One region of the Pseudoalteromonas piratica genome, then DNA from elsewhere that is predicted to be linked to it. Evidence: predicted binding sites of a transcription regulator. Region 1 holds the regulator's gene; the other holds the start of a gene.
The links. The regulator NrdR, encoded in region 1, represses ribonucleotide reductase genes. The targets are predictions, from matches to a motif close to AAACACNANATNTNGTGTTT.
Positions count from the first base shown of each region.

Region 2: the regulator NrdR is predicted to act here: its motif matches at 6,990-7,009, upstream of nrdA (class 1a ribonucleoside-diphosphate reductase subunit alpha).

Region 1 covers NZ_CP009888.1:2,940,857-2,951,370, forward strand. The annotation lists gene thiL (thiamine-phosphate kinase) at 1-806, opposite strand, end outside; gene nusB (transcription antitermination factor NusB) at 841-1,254, opposite strand; gene ribH (6,7-dimethyl-8-ribityllumazine synthase) at 1,264-1,728, opposite strand; gene ribBA (bifunctional 3,4-dihydroxy-2-butanone-4-phosphate synthase/GTP cyclohydrolase II) at 1,826-2,938, opposite strand; gene OM33_RS13585 (riboflavin synthase) at 2,963-3,622, opposite strand; gene ribD (bifunctional diaminohydroxyphosphoribosylaminopyrimidine deaminase/5-amino-6-(5-phosphoribosylamino)uracil reductase RibD) at 3,624-4,745, opposite strand; gene nrdR (transcriptional regulator NrdR) at 4,750-5,199, opposite strand; gene glyA (serine hydroxymethyltransferase) at 5,269-6,525, opposite strand; gene OM33_RS13605 (patatin-like phospholipase family protein) at 6,725-8,953, opposite strand; gene ettA (energy-dependent translational throttle protein EttA) at 9,098-10,514, shown strand, end outside.
Region 2 covers NZ_CP009888.1:2,276,146-2,286,659, reverse strand. The annotation lists gene aroA (3-phosphoshikimate 1-carboxyvinyltransferase) at 15-1,292, opposite strand; gene serC (3-phosphoserine/phosphohydroxythreonine transaminase) at 1,292-2,371, opposite strand; gene gyrA (DNA gyrase subunit A) at 2,495-5,191, opposite strand; gene ubiG (bifunctional 2-polyprenyl-6-hydroxyphenol methylase/3-demethylubiquinol 3-O-methyltransferase UbiG) at 5,346-6,056, shown strand; gene OM33_RS10605 (HAD family hydrolase) at 6,063-6,737, shown strand; gene nrdA (class 1a ribonucleoside-diphosphate reductase subunit alpha) at 7,138-9,423, shown strand; gene nrdB (class Ia ribonucleoside-diphosphate reductase subunit beta) at 9,488-10,514, shown strand, end outside.

The DNA of each region.
Region 1 (10,514 bases):
GGCACAGTGAACAGTAATTGGTACTCATCACCATAGGTCAAAGCATAATTTAGCGCATGTTCTTGTGGCAACACCGCTTTAACCGTTGCCGCTAGCGGAATGTTTTCGGCAAACAATTTAGCGCCGACACCGGACATTTGGCAAATGTGACCAATATCAGCTATCAAACCATCGGAAATATCAATGCAACTAGTTGCTTTGCAACGTAGCATTTGCCCTGCCGCGACCTGCGGAGTTGGAAAATCAAATGCTTTATTGGCAGCATTGAATTGCGGTTCAGTCAGTGTGACTTTGCCATATTTGCTATCGATGGCAAGGCCAGCATCACCTAGAGAGCCAGTAACAAAAATCCAATCCCCATTTTTTGCACCACTTCGCGTTAACGCACAACCATTAGGCACAAAGCCTTTAGCACAAATGCTAATTGTTAGTGGCCCTTGCGTTGTATCACCACCAACAATTTGTACATTGTAATATTCCGCAATTTCGTGCATTCCTTGGGTAAACTGTTCCAGCCACTGCGCCTCAGCTTTTGGTAGTGTCAATGCCACGGAAATCCAAGCTGGTTCTGCGCCCATCGCCGCAAGATCGCTTAAGTTTACGGCAAGTGAGCGGTAACCAAGTGCTTTTGGGTCGATATCGTTAAAAAAGTGAACCCCTTCAACAAGGGTATCTGTGGTCACAGCCAACTGGCAGTTTTCTGGCACGTTAATCAATGCCGCATCATCACCAATACTCAGTGACACATCCTTACGAGCGACACCGCGGCCTTTGAAAAAGTGAGAGATTAATTCAAATTCTTGCATGCACAAAAAAGCCGGCCTAAAGCCGGCTCTCCAATTATTTCTTTCTAAGCTGATTCTGGGTTTTGTCTAATACCCCATTCACAAACTTATGGCTATCATCAGCAGCAAATAGTTTTGCTAGCTCAATACCTTCGTTGATAGCAACTTTATAAGGCACGTCTTCACGGAACTTAAGTTCATAGCAAGATAGACGCAAAATCGCTTTTTCGATTAAGTCGATGTCTTCAAAAGGACGATCAAGATGCGGCTTAACAGCTTCATCTAACGCCTTGTGATTTACGGCAACACCACGTGCTAAGTCTTTAAAGTAATCCACGTCAATTTTGCTTACATCGTTTTCAACAAGCATTTGTTGTTCGATATCTGCAACCGGATTACCGCTTACTTGCCATGAATAAATTGCTTGTAATGCCAGTTTACGGGCTTTACGTCTAGCTGCTGGTTTCATTAAGTACCCTTAAATTTGTTCTAACAGGTTAACCATTTCTAGTGCACCAAGAGCCGCTTCGCCGCCTTTGTTGCCCATTTTGGTGCCTGCACGCTCAATGGCTTGTTCGATGTTTTCTGTTGTTAAAACACCAAACGCTACAGGAATATCATAGTCTAGCGATACACTTGCTAGGCCTTTATTTGACTCGTTCGCAACTAAGTCAAAGTGCGGTGTACCACCGCGGATAATCACACCAAGTGAAATGATTGCATCGAATTCTTTCTTTGCTGCGATGCGCTTAGCTGCTAAAGGAAGCTCTACTGCACCTGGTACGTAAACAACAGTAATATCGTCATCGTTTACATCACCAATACGCTTTAAGGTATCAACTGCACCATCAAGTAAGCTTTTACCAATGAAATCGTTAAAGCGAGAAATAACGATAGCAAACTTTTTCCCTTGAGCGTTTAATTTACCTTCAATCACTTTCATTTTATGCCCTTCTCTTTGGCTAATTCATTTATCGCGCAATCGCAAAGGCGCGGATTTTATCATACTAAATTAATTTTTTTTAGGCTTATTTTTAAGCTTATTTCGGCTCAACGTATTCAACCACTTCAAGCCCGAAACCTGAAATTGCATGATACTTTTTCGGCATGCTCATTAGGCGCATTTTGTGAATGCCTAAATCAGCCAAAATTTGTGAACCAACACCTACTGTGCGCGAGGTGCCTTGGAACTTACGCACACTTGGGCTTTCACCTTTGTCTTGCGCTTCAAACGCTTTAAATAACGCTTCTAAATCTTCAGGATTTTCGTGTTTCGCTAAAATAACTAATACACCTTCATTTTCAGCGATGTATTTCATCGCACCCGAAAGGGTCCAGCTGCGATCAGATGCACGATCTGAAAGCAAAATATCGTTAAAGGTACTTTGTAGATGAACACGTACTAAGGTTGCATCGTCTTCTTTAACGTCGCCTTTTTTCATCGCATAGTGAAGCTCACCGTCAATGGTGTCTTTATAGGTGATTAGGTCAAACTCACCGTGCTCTGTAGGTAGCTTACATTCTGCTACACGTTCAATCGTGGCTTCATTTAAGTTACGGTACTCGATTAAATCGGCAATGGTGCCCATTTTTAAACCGTGTTCTTTAGCAAATACTTCAAGGTCTGGACGGCGCGCCATGGTGCCATCTGGATTAAGAATTTCTACGATTACTGACGATGGCTCACATCCAGCTAAACGTGCTAAGTCACAGCCAGCTTCAGTATGTCCTGCGCGGGTTAATACACCACCCGGTTGCGCCATAATTGGGAAAATATGACCTGGCTGAACGATATCTTCAGGCACTGCGCCTTTTGCAACAGCCGCTTGCACTGTACGTGCACGATCTGCAGCTGAAATTCCCGTTGTTACGCCTTTTGCCGCTTCAATTGACATTGTAAAGTTGGTCGAAAACTGTGCGCCATTATTGCTTACCATTAGCGGTAAGTTAAGCTGCTGACAACGCTCTTGTGTTAGTGTTAAACAAATCAAACCGCGACCATGCGTCGCCATAAAATTAATTGCATCTGCACTGATATGCTCAGATGCCATAATTAGGTCGCCTTCATTTTCACGGTCTTCGTCATCCATTAGAATGACCATTTTACCTTGACGGATATCTTCAATAATTTCTGCTGCAGTGTGTAAACCCATTTTGTTACCTTTGCTTGCGACTGGTTATCGGTTCATAAAGCCAGCTTGCGCTAGAAGCTCATGAGTGAGAGTGCTTGTCGGTTTTGATTCGTGTTGTGGCATCATTAAACGCTCTAAATAGCGCGCAAGCTGATCCACTTCTAAATTCACCTTGCTACCTACTTTAAAGCCACTTATGGTGGTTTCGCCTGCGGTATGCGGCACAATAGTTAGCTTAAATTCGTTATTGTTTATTTCGTTTACAGTAAGGCTAATACCATCAATACAGACCGAACCTTTGTACGGGATGTATTTAAGTAATTGAGATGGCGCACTGAGCCAGTATTCTGTTGCGCGGGCATTTTTTTCAACGCGCGTTACGGTCGCAATGCCATCAATATGGCCCGAGACTAAATGGCCGCCTAAACGCGATTGTGGCATTAAGGCTTTTTCAAGATTAACCGTTTGCCCAACTTGGTAGTTTTCAAAGTTTGTTAGAGACAGTGTTTCTTTAGATACATCAGCAATATAACCGTGACCTGTCAAGGTGATAACCGTCAAACACACGCCATTGGTAGCAATACTGTCTCCCAATTTAACATCGCTTAAGTCCAGTTTGCCGGAGTTAATGGTAACGCGCATATCGCCGGAGATCATTTCAATTGCAGCCACCGTACCGGTTGCTTCTATAATGCCTGTAAACATATTAATTTCTTTTTACCAATGCATGTAGACAAATATCCTGCCCTACATGCTTAAGGGTTTTAATTTCAAGTTCTGGAACTTGCGACATGGCGTCAAACGCTGGCAAATTGATTAAACTTTTACTAGTGTGCCCCATCAGTTTGGGCGCCATAAACAACACAAGTTCGTCCACCAAGTTTGCTTCAAACATTTTGCCAGCCAAGGTTGCTCCAGCCTCGAGCAAGACTAAGTTGATGCTTCGCTCTGCTAGCATTGCCATTAATGCGGGTAAATCAACTTTGTCATTTGTAGCTTTCACTATTACTTGTTCAACGAAATGCGGCCAAGTATGCGAATTATCAAGCTTTGTGCGAGCAATAATAATTTTAGATTCTTGCTGAAATAACGCGAGTTCAGGTGTGAGACGGTTTTGTGAGTCAATAATTACACGCACTGGCTGACGAGTACTGTGTTTTGCGTCTAGCTCATCGAGTTCATCAAAGCGCACATTTAATTTCGCGTTATCGATAATCACAGTATCGGCACCCGAGAGCACCGCACAGCTTTCAGCGCGAAGTGCTTGCACAACACGACGCGATTCACTGGAAGTGATCCATTTACTTTCGCCATTATGTAATGCAGTTTTGCCATCAAGGCTAGCAGCAAGCTTACAGCGTACATATGGCAAGTTGGTACGCATACGTTTTAAAAAGCCTAAATTGAGTGCTTCAGCTTCATTGGTTAGTAATCCAAAATCGGTTTCAATTCCGGCATCTTCGAGCATCTTTAAACCGCGACCTGCGACTTCTGGATTTGGATCAACCATGGCGGCAATTACACGGCTAACGCCTGCGTTAATTAGGCCTTCAGCACATGGCGGTGTACGACCATAGTGCGAACACGGCTCAAGCGTAACATAAGCAGTTGCGCCTTTGGCGTTATCGCCAGCCATTTTCAGCGCATGCACCTCAGCATGAGGACCACCTGCCTGAATATGGAAGCCTTCACCTATAATTTGGTTATCTTTAACTAGAACACAACCCACATTAGGGTTTGGTGTTGTGGTAAAACGACCTTGCTTGGCCAGTTCGATAGCACGTGACATAAAAAAATGGTCACGTTCAGAAAAACGACTATCCAACATTTATTTATTCACCCAAACGCGCAATTTCTTCGCCAAATTCTTTAATATCTTCAAATGAGCGATATACGGAAGCAAAGCGTACATAGGCCACTTTATCGAGTTTTTTCAGCGCTTCCATAATAAATTCACCCACTGTTTTACTGGCTACTTCACGCTCACCTGTCGCACGGAGTTGTGATTTTATTTGATGCACCACCTCTTCGACTTGCTCAGTGCTAACAGGGCGTTTTTCGAGTGCACGGCGTAACCCATTGCGCAGTTTGTCTTCATTAAACGGTTCGCGACTGCCATCTTGTTTAATTACATGGGGCATTACCAGTTCTGCGCCCTCAAAAGTAGTAAAACGTTCATGGCATTCATTGCATTCGCGACGACGACGCACCTGATGACCACCACCGACTAAACGTGAGTCTATTACCTTAGTGTCATTAGCTGTACAAAATGGACAATGCATAAACTTCCTCGAAATAAAAAAGGCCGCAAAAAAGCGGCCTTATCATAACATGTTAACTATGAGAAAACATTATGCGTATACAGGGTGTTTCGCACAAATTGCTTTAACTTTCTCACGTACTTCGTCTTGTACTTTAGTATCTTCGATGTTGTCTAGTACATCACAGATCCAGCCTGTTAACTCTTTTGCTTCTGCTTCTTTAAAGCCACGACGCGTGATAGCAGGTGAACCAATACGTAGACCTGACGTTACGAATGGTGAACGTGGGTCGTTAGGTACTGAGTTTTTGTTAACTGTGATGTATGCATTACCTAGTGCCGCGTCAGCATCTTTACCTGTGATATCTTTGTTGATTAGATCAAGTAAGAATAGGTGGTTGTCTGTTTTACCAGAAACAACGTCGTAGCCACGTGCTTTGAATACTTCAACCATCGCTTGAGCATTTTTAACAACTTGTGTTTGGTATGCTTTGAACTCAGGCTCTAGCGCTTCTTTAAATGCAACTGCTTTAGCAGCAATAACGTGACATAAAGGACCACCTTGGCCACCTGGGAATACCGCAGAGTTTAACTTTTTGTAAATCTCTTCGTCACCACAGTTAGACACAATTAGACCACCACGAGGACCTGCTAATGTTTTGTGTGTCGTTGTTGTAACAACGTGTGCAAATGGTACTGGGCTTGGGTAAACGCCAGCAGCAACAAGACCTGCAACGTGTGCCATATCAACTAATAGGTAAGCGCCTACTTTGTCTGCGATTTCACGGAATTTAGCCCAATCAACAATACCTGAGTATGCTGAGAAACCACCGATGATCATTTTAGGCTTGTGCTCAAGTGCTAGCGCTTCAACTTGTGCGTAGTCGATTTCGCCAGTTTCTTCATTTAGGCCGTACTGAACAGCGTTGTACGTTTTACCTGAGAAGTTCACGTGTGAACCGTGAGTTAGGTGACCGCCGTGTGCAAGGCTCATACCTAAAACTGTGTCGCCAGGCTGAAGTAACGCTTGGAATACCGCTGCGTTCGCTTGTGAACCCGCATGCGGTTGTACGTTTGCGTAGTCAGTACCAAATAATTCGTTTGCGCGATCAATTGCTAATTGCTCAACAACATCAACGTGCTCACAACCACCATAATAACGTTTGTAAGGGTAACCTTCCGCGTATTTGTTAGTTAACTGAGAACCTTGTGCTTCAAGTACACGCGGGCTACAGTAGTTTTCAGACGCGATAAGTTCGATGTGCTCTTCTTGACGCTGCTTTTCTTTTTCCATTGCGCCAAATAGTTCTGGATCAAAATCCGAGATATTCATGCTACGTTCTAACATGGTTACTCCTAAATAGAAGATGGTTGTGGGATAAAGGGCGTATTGTACGCTTAAAAAGCGCGCTTGCCTACTTTGTCTATGTGAAGTTATTTAAACAGGGATTGAAAAATTTTCACAGTGTATTTTTAATGATATTTTTAAATCGATTGATTAAAAATTAAAATACACCGTAAAAACTAGATAAAATAATTTTATATAACTACCAGTGTTTGCCCAAGGAGATAAAAAAAGTACTTTCATTGTTATCTGTTACACCAAAACCGACAGCTGCGGGCCCAAATCGGGTATCGGTGCCAACAAACAAACTACTGGCAAAGATTAAATCTTGTAAATCGATATCCTGTTGCACCTGCCACACATTCCCCGCTTCTGCGCTGATACCTAAATAGAGAGGCATACTTGTCATATTTAATATATCGCGTCCAAGATCATACTGGTAAATGGCCGCCGCAAATGCCTTTTTCGGGCCAATTAATACATTTTTGCCGTATCCAGATAGATTTAAGAAGCCGCCCAGCTGCTCTGTATTCGCCGTAAATGCACCGTCAGAGTCGTATTCGGCATAAGATGCAGTGCCTACAAAAGCATGATGCCGAAGGGAAAAAGCACCTCGCCAATCTATTTTAAACTTTGTGCTCATGCGATTATCCGCAGGGTCAAGTACATCATCATAGGCTTCTTTTGCTCTTGCAAAATAAATACGTAAACGATTCCCTTTGGTTGGAAAGCTTATACTGTCTAAATTATCAAACATTAATGTGCTGAAAAAAGCGCTCTGATCATAATCAAACTTCTCATTTACTATGGATTTCTGTTCAAGCGTACCCTTATCTTTTAAAACACCCGCTTCCAAGCGCCAGTAGTTATTGAAGTTATAACCAAGGGCAGCAATGCCTGTAAGGTAATTTTTATCAAGATCAAAGTATGCTTGTGTAACCGTTTGTAAGGTGTAGCGATTTCGAATAAAGCCAAGGCGTGTGCGAGCATAAAAATCATCTTCTGCATTAAGCGGTTGATATAATTCAGTTGCAAGATATTCCTCGAAGCCGAGTGATAATTCTGTGCGCCACTCCCCGCCATATTCATTAAGCGCCGAGCGTGTATAGGCCATGTCCAAAGATAACACTGAGTTTACCGTAACATCACTTTGGTAATTAGCACCAAAATCAATGTAATTTGGTCCCCACGACTTCCCCACCGTTTTAAGCACTAAAACCCGCCCCTGTTCGGTGTCTTTAAATTCAGTTTCAACACGTTCAAACTCATCTAATGCGTAAACACGATTAACCGCTAATTGAATATCATGTTCGGAGGGTGAATCGCCTGGTTTTAATGCAAAGTGCTGCAAAATAATTTTATTATTTATTGCTGATTGATTATCTAGAGAAATTGCTAAAATTGCGTTTCTTAAAGGTTTAAACCAGTTTTCACTGCGCTGTTGTTTGGTATTTAAATATGCCTCAAACTCGACTTGCGGCACACCAAGAGCCGCAATTTTATCTTGTACATGCTCTGCGGCAAGACGGCCTCGAGTAAAGGATTCTGGTAAATCAGCCCAATCTGTCGTGCTTAAATCATCTATATCTGGTCGAATGTAAATATCGTGTTCAGTAAGTTGACGTTTTTGCCATTGGGTCGATGCGTTGGTCAGTATGGTTGACAATTGACCGAGCACTTCCACCGTCGAGGTAAATTGATTGCTTGATGCTAAAGACGCACCGATATCCACCACAATAACAATATCCGCTCCCATACTTTTTACTACATCAATCGGTAGGTTATTAGCAATCCCGCCATCGACCAATAAGCGGCCATCAATTTCAGTTGGTTGAACGGCACCGGGTACAGATGCCGATGCTTGCATCGCTTTGACAATGCTGCCTGAACTGAGGATAACAGCTTCACTGGTGCTTAAATCAGTGGCTATTGCGCGATATGGAATCGCCAACTGGTCAAAGTCATCAAACAAATGCACTGTACGCGTGGAATTACGCAGTAACCGGCCCATACTCTGCCCAACCAAAAACCCTTTGGATGATTTAATTGCGCCTTCACGTATGCCTAAATTAAGCTGTAAATTATAAGTATCTCTTAATTCTTTATCACGGTAACGAAGGTCTTGGCGAGGGATGTCATCGGAATAACCCTGATCCCAATCTTCGTTAAGCATAAAGGCTTCTATTTCATCTGCTGAGTAACCAAGGGCATACATGCCACCAACATACGCGCCAATACTAGTGCCTGCAATATAGTCAATCTTTACATTATTTTGCTCTAATACTTTAAGCACGCCGATATGGGCACCACCTTTGGCACCACCACCGCCAAGCACTAACCCTATTTTAGGTTGCGTTTTAGCAAGCACTGGTAGGCTAACAATCAAAAAGAAAATCAACAGAACAACGGGCATTTTGCGAATGGCTAACATGGTTAAGCAATTTCTATAATTTTTTTAATACCTTACCTTAACTGAATAGAATGTCATTTTAAATACGTCACGACATTGAATGCCCCCATATATCGCACTACAATATGCAGCAATTATATTATTCAAAATACTATAGGATTATTCATGCCTTTACCGGATAAGTTTATCTACACGATGCACCGTGTTAGTAAAGTAGTACCGCCAAAGCGTACTATTTTAAAAGATATTTCGCTTTCATTTTTCCCTGGCGCAAAAATTGGTGTGCTTGGTTTAAACGGTGCAGGTAAATCTACCTTGCTGCGCATTATGGCCGGTGTTGATACCGAGTTTGAAGGTGAAGCACGCGCGTTCCCTGATACCAAAATTGGCTACTTACCTCAGGAGCCAATATTAGACGAAAATAAAACTGTTCGCGAAACAGTTGAAGAAGCACTTTCTGAAGTGACAAATGCCCTTGCACGTTTAGATGAAGTTTACGCTGAATACGCAATGGACGGTGCAGATTTTGACGCATTGGCAAAAGAGCAAGGTGAACTTGAAGCAATTATTCAAGCACACGATGGTCACAACCTAGATAATGCTCTAGAGCGTGCAGCCGATGCCCTTCGTTTACCAGAATGGGATACGCCGATTAAAGTACTTTCAGGTGGTGAGCGTCGCCGTGTGGCAATTTGTCGTTTATTACTTGAAAAGCCAGACATGCTTCTACTCGACGAACCAACTAACCACTTAGATGCCGAATCAGTTGCATGGTTAGAGCGTTTCTTACACGATTACGAAGGTACTGTTGTGGCGATTACCCACGACCGTTATTTCCTTGATAACGTTGCTGGTTGGATCTTAGAGCTTGACCGTGGTGAAGGTATTCCATGGGAAGGTAATTACTCGTCATGGCTTGAACAAAAAGATGCGCGTTTGAAGCAAGAAGAAAAAGCGGAGAAAGCTCGTCAGAAATCAATTGCGCAAGAACTTGAGTGGGTGCGTTCTAACCCGAAAGGTCGCCAAGCTAAATCGAAAGCACGTATGGCGCAATTCTCAGAACTACAACATTCTGATTATCAAAAACGTAACGAGACAAACGAGCTCTTTATTCCTCCAGGTCCTCGCCTAGGTGATAAAGTACTTGAAGTGAGTAACATCAAAAAGGGTTACGGCGACCGTGTACTGATTGATGATTTAAGCTTCTCTGTACCAAAAGGAGCTATCGTCGGAATTATCGGTGCTAACGGTGCAGGTAAATCAACTTTATTCCGTATGTTGAGTGGTCAAGAAACACCAGATGCAGGTAACTTTGAACTTGGCGAAACGGTTCAGCTTGCAACGGTTGATCAGTTCCGTGATGACTTAGATGGTTCAAAAACAGTATTCCAAGAACTATCAGAAGGCCAAGATATTCTAAAAATTGGTAACTTTGAAATTCCAAGCCGTGCTTATGTATCGCGCTTTAACTTTAAAGGCAATGACCAACAGAAATTCGTCAAAGACTTATCGGGTGGTGAGCGTAACCGTCTTCACTTAGCCAAGCTTCTAAAAGCTGGCGGTAACATGATCTTACTCGATG
Region 2 (10,514 bases), 660 kb from region 1:
TTCTATCAAAGAATCTAGTTTGAAACACTTGCAAGTGTTTCAAAATATGTAGGAAATGTTTTATAGGTACATTTAGGGTCATTAATGATGATATCGTGACCGCCGACAGCAACCATTGAAAAACACATGGCGATACGGTGATCATCATAAGTATCAATTTCCGCAAGTTGTATGCTTTGTGTTGGTGTTACTTCAATAAAGTCATGTCCTTCAACAACCTCAGCACCCAGTTTACGAAGTTCTGTTGCCATCGCATACAGTCTGTCTGTTTCTTTAACACGCCAGTTATAAATATTGCGTATAGCGGTTTTACCTTCAGCAAAAAGCGCTACAGTGGCAAGTGTCATAGCTGCATCTGGAATTGCATTAGCATCAATATCAACACCCTTAAGTGCACCTTTAGATACGACTAGGTAATCATCATGCCATTCGATGTTTGCACCCACTTGCTCCATCACTTTGGCAAATCCAATATCACCTTGCACGCTTGCTGCGCCAACACCATTAATACGGATTGTGCCACCATTAATAGCAGCTGCTGCGACAAAATATGACGCGCTAGAAGCATCACCTTCTACCATAATGCGACCAGGTGATTGGTATGTTTGATTACCCTTAACGACAAACCTTTCGTAATTTTGATTATCTACAGTAATACCGAATTTAGTCATCACACCTAATGTAATATCAATATAAGGCTTTGAAACAAGCTCACCTTTAATACTAATTTCAGTATCATTTGAGAACAGAGGAGCTGCCATTAACAATGCAGTTAGAAATTGGCTTGATATACTGCCATCTATCTCAACCTTACCACCTGATAATTGCTTACCTGTAATTTTAAGCGGTGGATAATCTTTATTTTTAAGATATTCAACATCTGCATCTAAAGTATGTAACGCATCCACAAGGTGACCAATAGGCCTTTCTTCCATGCGTGGCTCACCGATTAATTCAAATTCGCCTTGTGATGTTGCTAATACAGCTGTTAGCGGGCGAAATGCAGTACCCGCATTACCTAAAAAGAGCGGCTCGTTCGGTGTATTGAACACTCCACCCTTGCCAGTGACTTGGGCAATTGTTTTGTCAGCGTTAAGTGTAACCTCTATTCCCATATCATTGAGGGCTTTTAGCATATGGCGAATATCGTCACTATCGAGCAGGTTTTCAACTTGTGTAGTACCTTCGCATAAAGCCGCTAACAATAGAATACGATTAGATAAACTCTTAGAACCAGGTAATGTTACTTCACCATTTACACGCTTAATGGCTTTTAAATGTAATTGTTCCATTAATTGTGCTCCTTTTCGAATTTATGCATAAAGTCAACCAGTGCTTTTATACCCTCAATAGGCATTGCGTTATAAATACTCGCACGCATACCACCTACCATGCGATGACCTTCAAGTGCGAGCAAACCAGCTTGTTTTGACTGGGCCAAAAATGCTTGATTGAGTGATTCATCATTGAGCCAAAATGGCACATTCATTCGGGAACGAAAATCATTGGCAACGGTATTTTTATAAAACTGACTATTATCAATAAAATCGTATAGTAACGCTGCCTTTTCGATATTAACTTGTTCTATGGCAGCGACACCACCCTGGGCTTTTAGCCACTTAAACACTTCCGCTGCTAAGTACCAAGAATAAGTTGGTGGTGTGTTATACATGCTTTCTTTTTTAGCTTCTAAAGCGTAATCGAAAATGCTTGCTTTCTGTGTGCCTTGTCGTGAAAGAAGTGACTTTTTCACAATTACAATTGCAAGGCCAGAAGGACCAATATTTTTCTGTGCACCAGCGTAGATTAAGTCAAACTGATTGACATCAATTTCACGTGAAAGAATGTTAGAAGACATATCTGCAACAATCGGGGCATCATGTTTAACGGTATCAAAAATTTCAATGCCATCAATGGTTTCATTAGGGCAATAGTGAATATATGACGCATCTTGTGGTAGCGCCCAGTGTTCTGGTTTTAAACAATTAAATTTACCATCTGCATCATTGCGAACATTGATTTCGATTGCTTGCGTAAATTTTTGTGCTTCGTTAAACGCACCATCAGACCAAATACCACTATTAATATAGACCGCTTGCTTGTTTTCAACATGAAGATTCTGCGGGACAGTAGCGAATTGCCCTCGACCACCACCGTGCATAAATAATACAGCATAGTCGTCAGATATGTTCATTAATTCACGTAAATCACGTTCGCTTTGCTCAGCAAGGGCAATAAATTCAGCGCTGCGATGGCTTATCTCCATCACATTAACGCCAAGTCCTTGCCAGTCTAAAAACTCTTTTTGCGCTTTTTCGAGAACCTCTTTGGGCAAACTTGCTGGCCCTGCACAAAAATTATATACACTCATTCCCAAAACCTCTTTTGTACATAACTTAGAAAATAAAAAAGCGGCTGTTAGCCGCTTTTAACATTGTTCATACTGTAACTGATTAAGTATCAAATTACCGCATGTGAAAGATGAATATTTTTTCTATTCAGCTGATTGCTCTGAATTATTTTCATCTGTATTTGGTGTTTCGTTGCTTTCGCTTGAAACTGCTTCATCCTCACCTTCTTCAGAAAGGAATTGAGACTCTTCAATTTCATCGATACGCTGTAATCCAACAACTTGTTCGTCTTCAGCTGTTCGAATTAAAATAACACCTTGCGTATTTCGACCAACGGTAGATACTTCATTAACACGTGTACGTACTAATGTACCTTTGTTAGAGATAATCATGATTTCATCATTATCTTCAACCTGTACAGCACCTACAACTTTACCATTACGCTCAGATACTTTAATCGATACAACACCTTGTGTCGCACGACTCTTCGCTGGGTAATCTTCAAGCACTGTACGTTTACCGTAACCGTTTTCGGTAATCGTTAAAATTGCACCATCATTCTTAGGCACAATCAATGAAACGACTTTCACATCATCAGGCATTTTAATACCACGAACACCTGTCGCAGTACGACCCATTGGACGAAGTGCTAATAATTCTTCACCCGTTTCCGGATCAAGTTTCACTTCACCCGTTTCAGAATCACGTTGCTTTTCATTAAAGCGTACTACTTTACCGTGGTCGGTAAACAGCATGATATCGTTTGTACCGTCGGTGATATCTGCACCAATTAAGCTATCGCCTTCGTTTAGGTTGATTGCAATGATGCCAGATGCACGCTGGCGGCTGTAAGCAGTAAGTGGTGTTTTCTTAACAGTACCGTTCGCTGTCGCCATTAATACATATTTATCTTCTTCGTACTCGCGCACAGGTAAGATAGTAGTAATACGCTCATCTGCTTCAAGCGGCAGTAAGTTTACAATTGGCTTACCGCGCGCAGCACGGCTTGCAAGTGGTAACTGATACACTTTTAGCCAGTACAAACGACCAGATGTAGAGAAACATAAAATGGTATCGTGCGTGTTTGCAACTAATAGGCGTTCAATGAAGTCTTCATCTTTCATCTTAGTTGCAGATTTACCTTTACCACCACGACGTTGCGCTTCATAATCAGATAGTGGCTGATACTTCACATAACCTTCGTGAGAAAGGGTTACTACAACGTCTTCTTCGTTGATAAGATCTTCAAGACTAATATCGTGCGCTGCAGCAGTGATCTCTGTGCGACGCTCATCACCAAAGTTATCCTTAATTTCAACCAGTTCTTCACGAATAACTTCCATTAAACGTTCAGGGCTTGAAAGAATGTAAAGTAACTCAGCAATCAGATCTAACAGATCTTTATATTCGTTTAAGATCTTCTCGTGTTCTAAACCAGTTAACTTGTGTAAACGTAAGTCTAAAATTGCATTTGCCTGTGCTTCTGATAAGTAGTATTGGCCATCGCGAATACCTAAATCAGCAGCAAGCCATTCTGGACGTGCTACATCATCTTCGCCTGCTTTTTCAAGCATGCCTTTAACATTTCCAAGTTCCCAGCTACGAGAAAGTAAGCCAATTTTTGCTTCTTCACGTGTTTGCGAGCGACGAATTACCTCGATAATAGGATCGATATTCGCAAGCGCGATTGCTAAACCTTCAAGGGTATGTGCTCTATCACGTGCTTTACGTAAATCAAATACCGTACGACGCGTTACAACTTCACGGCGGTGGGTAACAAACGCTTCAAGCATTTCTTTAAGGTTAAGTAGTTTTGGCTGACCATTATCTAGCGCAACCATGTTCATACCAAACACTGTTTGCATTTGTGTTTGTGCATAAAGGTTGTTTAAAACAACTTCGCCTACTTCACCGCGTTTAATTTCGATAACAATGCGCATGCCGTCTTTATCAGACTCATCACGCAGTGCACTAATGCCTTCGATTTTCTTGTCTTTTACAAGTTCGGCAATTTTCTCAATTAAACGTGCTTTGTTAACTTGGTACGGGATTTCATGAACAATAATTGTTTCTTTACCCGTTTTTTCGTTAATTTGAACTTCCGCTTTGGCACGAATGTATACCTTGCCTCGGCCAGTCTTATAAGCTTGTTCTATGCCTTTTTTACCACTGATAATACCCGCAGTTGGGAAGTCAGGGCCTGGAATGTATTCAATTAACTCGTCAATTTGAATATCTGGGTTTTCAATAACCGCTAAACAGCCGTTAATTACTTCTGATAGGTTATGCGGCGGGATATTCGTCGCCATACCTACTGCGATACCAGATGCACCATTAACTAATAAGTTAGGTACGCGGGTTGGTAACACCGCTGGAATTTTTTCAGTGCCATCATAGTTATCAACGTAATCGACCGTTTCTTTTTCAAGGTCTGCTAATAATTGATGTGCCATTTTAGCCATACGTACTTCGGTATAACGCATTGCAGCAGCGCTATCACCGTCTACCGAACCGAAGTTACCTTGACCATCTACTAATAAATAACGAAGTGAGAACGGCTGAGCCATACGTACTATCGTATCGTAAACAGCGCTATCACCATGCGGGTGGTATTTACCGATTACGTCACCTACAACACGTGCAGACTTTTTATAAGGTTTGTTCCAATCATTATTGAGTTCATTCATTGCGAAAAGTACGCGACGATGAACAGGCTTTAAACCATCTCTGACATCTGGTAGCGCACGACCTACAATTACGCTCATTGCGTAATCGAGGTATGAATTTTTTAATTCATCTTCAATATTGATTGGAAGGATTTCATTGGCGAGATCTGTCATCCGATTTCTCTTCCTTCAATCGTGTATTAATTCAGTTATTATTTTTATAACCAAAGCATGCTAACACAAAAAATCATTATTTACAGGCTGTAAGCGGTAGTCTTTTTATAAAAAATCCCTTTATAATGCCCTCAAATCACTCTGGATGCTTTTTATGACCGTTCAACAAAATGTAGATGCAAGCGAAATTGCAAAGTTTGAGGCTATGGCCGACCGATGGTGGGACCTTAATGGTGAATTTAAACCACTACACGAAATCAACCCATTAAGACTCGATTTCATTAACCTAAACAGCCAAGGTGTCTTTTCAAAAAAAGTATTAGATGTTGGCTGTGGCGGCGGAATTCTGGCTGAAAGTATGGCCAAATTAGGCGGTGACGTCACTGGTATAGATATGGGTGAAGAACCATTGAATGTGGCAAAACTCCATGCATTGGAAGTCGGTGTGTCACTTAACTATGAAAAAGTAACTGCAGAAGAGTTTGCTCTACAATACCCTGCTCAGTTTGATGTCGTAACATGCATGGAAATGCTTGAGCATGTTCCAGACCCTGAATCAGTTATTGCGTCACTTGCATCTTTGGTTAAACCTGGCGGCCATGTATTTATGTCGACGCTCAATAAAACACTTAAGGGGTATTTGTTTGCCATTGTAGGAGCCGAACATTTACTTAAAATAGTTCCTAAGGGAACGCATGATCACGATAAATTTATAAAACCGGCAACTTTAATCAATTGGGCAGAAAAATACGGATTAAAAGCACGTATTATGAAAGGCCTTAGCTATAACCCAATAGGTCAAACCTACAGCTTAACTAACGATGTTTCTGTTAACTATATGATCCATTTTGAAAAGCTGGCTTAAAACAGCATGTATCAAGCAATACTTTTTGATCTTGATGGCACCTTAATCGACAGTGCAGATGATTTAGGTGCTGCTTTGAACCATGTGTTAAAGCAAAACAATAAAGAAACCGTGTGTGCAAAGCGCTATCGAACGCAAGCATCAAACGGCACGATTGCCCTACTCAAGCTTGGCTTTGGTAGTGAATGGGAGTCGTTTGACAGACAAAAACAAGATAACCTCAAACAGTCATTCCTCAACTTTTACAGGGAAAATTTATGGTGCAAAAGCCGTTTTTATGAGGGAATTAAGCCATTAATAATGTTGTTAGATGATAAACAGATCCCTTGGTCTATTGTAACGAATAAACCAGCACATTTAACAGCCCCATTAATTGCGCAAATACCCGAATTTAAATCATGTCAAAATGTGGTATCTGGTGACACGTTAGAAAAAGCTAAACCCTACCCTGATCCTTTATTGCATAGTTGTCGTTTAATGAATGTTGACCCAGCCCATTGCCTTTATGTTGGTGATGACGAAAGAGACATTATTGCGGGTAATTCTGCGACGATGAAAACAGCTGCCGCTAAGTGGGGCTATCTTAATGGTAATGACGTTTTAAGCTGGCAATTCCACTTTTCCTTTGACTCCCCTTGGTTATTGCTTAACCATATATCTAGTTGCACTGATAAAAAATAACCACAATATATTGTGGTTATTTTATTCATGGACCCAAAAACAGTATCTTGTAAATTTGCAACAAATAAATTTTAAATATTTTTTTTTATCGTATTTTTTTCGTTGTTTTTTCACATTGGCTAAACATACTTTGCTTAACACGTTAGTGGATGCTAACACACTAGTTAGTAAAAATTTGATCGCTTATTTTCTCGCTTTTATAGGCCTTGAAAAATGACTTAGACCCCTCTATCTTGTGATCATCTGTGATGGCGACACCATATCTAGTAGCTAAGCTTAAAAAGCCACTTTTGATGATTTCGCCTGAGCCGTGCGCTAAATAATAGGACTAAAGTCCAACAACACTATTTCGACATAATAAAAATTATTTGCTCGTTTGAAGGAAATTGCAGGCATAACTATGAACCAAGAGCTTTCAGTCAGTAAACGTGACGGTCGCAAGGAACCGCTTGACCTAGACAAAATTCACCGCGTTATTGCATGGGCAGCAGAGGGCCTAAATAACGTTTCTGTTTCTCAAGTAGAATTAAAGTCACATATTCAGTTTTATGATGGTATTCGCACTGAAGATATTCACGAAACTATTATTAAAGCTGCTGCAGATTTAATTTCTAAAGAAACACCCGATTATCAATATCTCGCTGCACGTTTAGCGATATTCCATTTGAGAAAGAAAGCTTATGGCCGTTTTGAGCCGCCAACGCTTTACGATCATATGGTTAAGATGGTCGAAATGAATAAGTACGACCCTCATTTACTTGCTGATTACAGTAAAGAAGAAATCGACGAGCTCGATGCTTACCTAGAGCACGGTCGTGATCTGACTTTCAGTTATGCCGCTGTAAAACAATTAGAAGGTAAATATCTGGTTCAAAACCGTGTTTCTGGTGAGATTTACGAAAGCGCGCAGTTTTTATACATCTTAGTTGCTGCGTGTTTGTTTTCTAAATATCCTAAATCAACACGCTTGGATTATGTAAAGCGTTTTTACGATGCAACCTCAACATTTAAGATTTCTTTGCCTACGCCTATCATGGCAGGTGTACGTACTCCAACACGCCAGTTTAGCTCGTGTGTATTAATCGAATGTGATGACAGCTTAGATTCTATCAATGCAACATCTTCATCAATCGTTAAATATGTAAGCCAGCGTGCAGGTATTGGTATCAATGCAGGACGTATCCGTGCATTAGGTAGTCCAATTCGTAACGGTGAAGCTTTTCACACTGGCTGTATCCCATTTTATAAACACTTTCAAACAGCAGTTAAAAGCTGTTCTCAAGGTGGTGTACGTGGTGGCGCTGCAACCTTATTCTATCCACTATGGCACTTAGAAGTAGAAAACCTGCTTGTACTTAAAAACAACCGTGGTGTTGATGATAACCGTGTTCGTCATTTAGATTATGGTGTGCAATTTAACAAAGTAATGTATTCACGCTTAATAAAAGATGATTATATTACGCTATTTAGTCCATCAGATGTGCCTGGCCTTTATGATGCTTTCTTTGAAGATCAAGAAGAGTTCGAACGTTTATACTTACAGTACGAACAAGATGAGTCAATTCGTAAGAAGCGTATAAAAGCGATTGAATTATTCTCAATGTTTGCCCAAGAGCGTGCAAGCACAGGTCGTATCTATCTACAGAATGTTGACCACACAAATACGCACAGTCCGTTTGATTCTAAGGTTGCTCCTATTCGTCAATCTAATCTGTGTTTAGAAATTGCATTGCCTACCAAACCATTAAAACATGTAATGGATGAAGAAGGTGAAATTGCGCTGTGTACACTTTCTGCATTCAATTTAGGTGCGATCAAGTCACTTGACGAGTTAGATGAGCTCGCTGAACTTGCTGTTCGTGCACTTGATAATCTACTTGATTACCAAGACTACCCAGTACCTGCGGCTTACAATGCAACAATGGGGCGTCGTACTCTCGGTATTGGTGTAATTAACTACGCGTACTACCTTGCAAAGAATGGCGTTAAGTATTCTGATGGTTCAGCAAATGCATTAACACACCGTACGTTCGAAGCAATTCAATATTATTTAATGAAGGCATCAAACGAGCTTGCGAAAGAAAAAGGTGCGTGTCCTAAGTTTAACGAAACAACTTACGCAAAAGGTATCATGCCAATTGATACCTATAAGAAAGACCTTGATTCAATTTGCGATGAACAACTGCATTTAGATTGGGATGGTCTACGTGAAAGTATCGTGCAGCATGGTATGCGTAACTCAACGCTTTCAGCACTTATGCCTTCCGAGACATCGTCACAAATTTCTAACGCGACGAACGGTATTGAACCACCGCGTGGTCATATCAGCGTTAAAGCAAGTAAAGATGGTATCTTGAAGCAAGTAGTACCTGAATATGAGCGACTTCAAGATGCGTATGAATTACTTTGGGACATTCCAAGTAACGATGGTTACCTACAGCTTGTTGGTATTATGCAGAAGTTTATCGATCAAACAATTTCTGCAAACACAAATTATGATCCAAATAAGTTTGAAGGCGGTAAAGTTCCTATGAAGCTATTGCTGAAAGACTTACTGACTGCTTACAAGCTTGGTGTAAAAACACTTTACTATCACAACACCCGTGATGGCGCATCAGATTCTCAGGACGAGCTTAAGCCAGAGCTTGAAGATGACGGCTGTGCAGGCGGCGCGTGTAAAATCTAATCCACATCGGGCAAAGTAATCTTATTTTGCCCGTTAGTTTGTTTTCTCTAGAGTAAAAATTACTATGTCGTATTCTACATTTAGCCGCGAGCATAACGACCAATTAAAAGAACCTATGTTCTTTGGACAAACTGTTAATGTTTCGCGCTACGATCAACAAAAGCACCCTATTTTCGAAAAATTAATCGAAAAACAACTTTCATTTTTCTGGCGCCCAGAAGAAGTTGATGTAAGTAAAGACCGCATTGATTTTGAAGGTTTACCGGCTCATGAAAAACACATTTTTTTAAGCAACCTAAAATACCAAACTTTGCTTGATAGTGTTCAAGGTCGTTCACCGAATATTGCCCTACTACCAATAGTATCAATTCCTGAGCTTGAAACATGGATCGAAACATGGGCCTTCAGTGAAACAATTCATAGTCGCTCTTACACACACATAATTCGAAATGTTACAAAACAGCCTGAACTGATTTTTGACGACATTGTTACCAATGACAAAATTGCAGAGCGCGCTGAAGAAGTAACACGTTATTATGATGAATTAATCAGCTTAACCACGCTTTATAATGAATACGGCGAAGGCAAGCACCAAATTAATGGTGAAGAAGTAAAAATAAACTTGTTTGATCTCAAGAAAAAACTTTACCTTTGTATTATGTCGGTAAATATTCTTGAAGCAATTCGTTTTTACGTAAGCTTTGCGTGTTCTTTTGCATTTGCAGAGCGTGAGCTAATGGAAGGTAACGCTAAAATAATCAAGTTAATTGCGCGAGACGAAGCGCTTCACTTATCAGGTACACAACATATTCTAAATATAATGCAAGAAGGTGATGATGATCCTGAGATGGCGATTGTCGCTGCACAGTGTCGTGAAGAATCGATTGCTATGTTTAAAAAAGCAGCTGAACAAGAAAAAGAATGGGCTGAGTACTTATTTAAAGATGGTTCAATGATTGGTTTGAATAAAGACATTCTGTGCCAATATGTAGAATACATCACAAACTCTCGTATGGCAGCAGTAGGCTTACCAACATTATTTGAAACAAGTTCAAATCCGATTCCATGGATCAATGCATGGCTTGTATCAG